One region of the Actinomadura sp. WAC 06369 genome, then DNA from elsewhere that is predicted to be linked to it. Evidence: riboswitches for the same ligand, from Rfam matches in the RefSeq annotation. Region 1 holds a riboswitch; the other holds the start of a gene.
What was found. A riboswitch is a leader RNA that binds a small molecule or an ion and turns the genes downstream of it on or off. The one in region 1 is predicted to bind thiamine pyrophosphate.
Positions count from the first base shown of each region.

Region 2: it holds a riboswitch for thiamine pyrophosphate, as region 1 does, so the genes downstream of both, thiO (glycine oxidase ThiO) here and thiC (phosphomethylpyrimidine synthase ThiC) in region 1, are expected to answer to the same signal.

Region 1 covers NZ_QHJN01000017.1:40,086-42,267, reverse strand. The annotation lists gene gdhA (NADP-specific glutamate dehydrogenase) at 1-608, shown strand, start outside; TPP riboswitch at 806-920, shown strand; gene thiC (phosphomethylpyrimidine synthase ThiC) at 912-2,182, shown strand, end outside.
Region 2 covers NZ_QHJN01000260.1:1,922-4,103, reverse strand. The annotation lists gene DMH08_RS37430 (NAD(P)/FAD-dependent oxidoreductase) at 1-656, opposite strand, end outside; TPP riboswitch at 747-859, shown strand; gene thiO (glycine oxidase ThiO) at 849-1,976, shown strand; gene thiS (sulfur carrier protein ThiS) at 1,973-2,173, shown strand; gene DMH08_RS37415 (thiazole synthase) at 2,176-2,182, shown strand, end outside.

The DNA.
Region 1 (2,182 bases):
ACTCGATCGAGAAGGCGCAGGCGCTCGGCGCGAACGTCATCACCGTGTCCGACTCGGGCGGCTACGTCGTCGACGAGAAGGGCATCGACCTCGACCTGCTCAAGCACGTCAAGGAGGTCGACCGGGGCCGCGTCTCCGACTACGCGGAGCTGCGCGGCGCCTCGGCCCGGTTCGTCCCGGCGGGGCGGGTCTGGGACGTGCCGGCCGACATCGCGCTGCCGTCGGCGACCCAGAACGAGCTGGACGCCGAGTCCGCCCGGATCCTCGTCCGCAACGGGGTGAAGGCGGTGGCGGAGGGCGCGAACATGCCGACGACGCCCGAGGCCGTCCACATCCTGCAGGACGCCGGCGTGGCGTTCGGGCCCGGGAAGGCCGCGAACGCGGGCGGCGTGGCGGTCAGCGCGCTGGAGATGCGGCAGAACGCGGGCCGCGAGTCATGGACGTTCTCGCAGGTCGAGAGCGAACTGGCGCGGATCATGCGCGACATCCACGCCACCTGCTTCGAGACCGCCGAGCGGTACGGCGCCCCCGGCGACTACGTCGTCGGCGCCAACATCGCCGGCTTCGAGCGGGTCGCCGACGCGATGCTCGCGCAGGGCCTGGTCTGACCGGCCTGGTCTGACCGGCCTGGTCTGACCCGTCCCGCGTGACGGCGGGAGGAGCGCCGGCGGCGGTGTAGGACGCCGGCGGCCCGCCCGCCGCGGAACGGACGCGCGTGCCGCCCCCGGTCACCGGGGGCGGCACGCGCGCGTCTACCCCATGCTCCCCGGTTGCGGCAACGGGGGCGGCAGGGGTTACCGTCGATCACGACCGACGCGGGGGCCCGGCGAACCGGGCTGAGATAGCGGCTGGCACGGCCGCTGACCGCATGAACCTGACCGGGTAATGCCGGCGTAGGGAGAGATCGAGTCGTGAACGAATCTGTGGTTCAGGCCGCCCGCAAGACGTACCTGCAGGGCTCCCGGCCCGATGTGCGGGTGCCGATGCGGGAGGTGCCGCTGACCAACGGCGACGCCATGGTCCTGTACGACACGTCGGGACCGTACACCGACCCCGCCTTCGAGACCGACGTCCGCCGGGGCCTGCCGGCCCTGCGGGACGCGTGGATCGCCGAGCGCGGCGACACCGCCGCCTACGACGGGCGCGCCGCGCGCCCCGAGGACGACGGGCGCCGGTCCGGCGATCCGCTGCGGGAGGGCGCGGCGTTCCCCGCGCGGCGGCCGCGCCGGGCGTCCGGCGGGGCCGTCACCCAGCGCGCCTACGCGCGGCGCGGGGAGATCACGCCCGAGATGGAGTTCGTCGCGCTGCGCGAGGGCGTCGCGCCGGAGTTCGTCCGGGACGAGCTGGCGGCGGGCCGCGCGGTGCTGCCGGCGAACGTCAACCATCCCGAGATCGAGCCGATGATCATCGGCCGGAACTTCCTGGTGAAGGTGAACGCCAACATCGGGAACTCGGCGGTGGCGTCCTCGATCGAGGACGAGGTGGAGAAGATGACGTGGGCGACCCGGTGGGGCGCCGACACGATCATGGACCTGTCGACGGGCCGCGACATCCACACCACCCGCGAGTGGATCCTGCGGAACTCGCCCGTCCCGGTGGGGACCGTCCCGCTGTACCAGGCGGTGGAGAAGGTCGGCGGCGACCCGGCCGAGCTGACCTGGGAGGTCTTCCGCGACACCGTGATCGAGCAGGCCGAGCAGGGCGTCGACTACATGACCGTCCACGCGGGCGTGCTGCTGCGGTACGTCCCGCTGACGGCGCGCCGCAAGACCGGCATCGTGTCGCGCGGCGGGTCGATCATGGCGGCGTGGTGCCTGGCGCACCACGAGGAGAACTTCCTGTACACGCACTTCCGGGAGCTGTGCGAGATCTTCGCTGCCTACGACGTCACGTGGTCGCTCGGGGACGGGCTGCGGCCCGGCTCGATCGCCGACGCCAACGACGAGGCGCAGTTCGCGGAGCTGCGCACTCAGGGCGAGCTGACGCGCATCGCGGCCGAGTACGACAACCAGGTCATGAACGAGGGGCCCGGGCACGTCCCGATGCACAAGATCAAGGAGAACGTCGACCTCCAGCAGGAGTGGTGCGACGGCGCCCCGTTCTACACGCTCGGGCCGCTGACCACCGACATCGCGCCCGGCTACGACCACATCACCTCGGCGATCGGCGCCGCGATGATCGG
Region 2 (2,182 bases), on a different contig from region 1:
GGCGCCCCGTCGGCGGCCAGGACGAGGCCGCGCCCGTCGACCTCGGCGACCTTGACGCCGGTGCGGAGCTCGACGCCGGCCTCGGCGTACCAGGGCGCGGTCAGGGCGCCGGCCTCGGCGCCGAGCGCGTTCGCGAGGGGCGTGTCGGCGGCCTCGACGACGGTGACCGCGCAGCCCTTCCTCGCGGCGGTGGTGGCGACCTCGGCGCCGATCCAGCCCGCGCCGACGATCGCGACGCGGGCGCCCGGGACGAGGAGGCCGCGCAGCTCGCGGGCGTCCTCGATGGTGCGGACGACGTGCTGGCGGCCGTCGCCGGGCAGCGTGATCGGGGCCGCGCCGGTGGCGATGACCAGGCCGTCGAAGGGCAGGTCGCCGGCCGTGGTGGCGACGACGCCGCCGCGGCCGGGCGCGCCGGGGCGCAGCGCGGTGGCCCGCTCGCCGAGGAGGAGCTCGCAGCGCAGGGCGTCCCAGTCGGCGTCGACGGTGGTGTCGTCGGAGTCGCCCGCGAGGACGGCCTTCGACAGCGGCGGCCGGTCGTACGGCCGGTGCCGCTCGGCCGAGACGAGGGTGAGCGCGCCCTCGTACCCCTTCCTGCGCAGGGCCTCCACGGCGCGCACGCCGGCCAGCCCGCCACCCACGACAACAAGCCTCTCCATGGCGCTCACCTTAGTGGGGCCGCTTTTGCCTGGACATGTGTCCAGACGGTCATGTACGTCACAGCGGTCGTAAAGTGGGGGAAGACCACCCAGAACACCCGCGGGAGTCCGGTGCGACCGGGCTGAGAGGGCGGCTGACCGGGCCGCCGACCGCCTGACCTGATCCGGATCATGCCGGCGAAGGGAGCGCGAATGGAGATCGTCGTCATCGGGGCCGGGATCGTCGGCCTGGCCGCGGCGTGGCGGACGGCCGGCCGGGGCGGCGCGGTGACCCTCGTCGATCCCGCGCCCGCGGGCGGCGCGACGGCCGTCGCCGCGGGCATGATCACCCCTGTCAGCGAGCTGGCCTACGGCGAGGAGCCGCTGCTGCGGCTCAACCTCGCGGCCCACGACCGCTACGACGCGTTCGTGGCGGAACTGGAGGAATTCACCGGGACCGCCACCGGGTACCGCGACGACGGCCTGCTCCAGGTCGCGTTCGACTCCGACGACCTGGCCGTCCTGGACGACCTGCGCCGCTTCCAGGAGAGCCTCGGCCTCCCCGTCGAGGCGCTCACCGGCCGGGAGTGCCGCAAGCAGGAGCCGATGCTGGCGCCGGGCGTGCGGGGCGGGCTGCTCGCCCCGCGGGACGGGTCCGTCGACCCGCGCCGGCTCGCCGCGGCGCTGCTCGCGGCGTGCGAGAAGTCCGGCGTGCGGATCGTGCGGCGCCGCGCGGCGGGCGTGGTCGTCGAGCGGGACGCGGCGGCGGGCGTCCGCCTGGACGACGGGACGGTCCTGCGGGCCGACCGCGTCCTGCTGTCCGCGGGCCCCTGGTCGGGCGACCTCGACGGCCTGCCCGCCGGGACCGTCCCGCCCGTCCGCCCCGTCAAGGGGCAGGTGATCCGGCTGCGCACCCGCGTGCCGTTCCTGCGGCGGTGCGTCCGGGGGCTGGTGAAGGGCTCGCCGGTGTACCTGGTGCCGCGCGCGGACGACGGCGAGATCGTCCTCGGCGCCACGCAGGAGGAGCTCGGGTTCGACACCCGCGTGACCGCCGGCGGGCTGTGGGAGCTGCTGCGGGACGCCCGCGAGCTGATCCCCGGCGTCACCGAGCTCGAGTTCGCCGAGGTCACCGCCGGGCTGCGGCCCGGCTCCCCCGACAACGCCCCGGTCATGGGCGCCTCGGACGTGCCGGGGCTGGTCCTCGGCACCGGGCACTTCCGGCACGGCGTGCTGCTCGCGCCGGTCTCGGCGGACGTGCTGTCCGCGGCGCTGCTCGGCGACCCGGTGCCCGAGGTCGCCCGCCCGTTCTCCCCCGACCGATTCTCCGAGGTGAAGCGATGAAGGTCATCGTCAACGGCGAGCCGCGCGAGCTGCCCGCGGGCACGAGCGTCGCCGCCGCCGTCGCGGCCGTGAGCGCGGCGCCGACCGGCGTGGCCGCCGCGCTGAACGACGAGGTCGTCCGCCGGACGGCCTGGGAGGCGACGCCGCTGCGCGACGGCGACCGCCTGGAAGTGCTGACCGCCGTGCAGGGAGGCTGACGATGGACG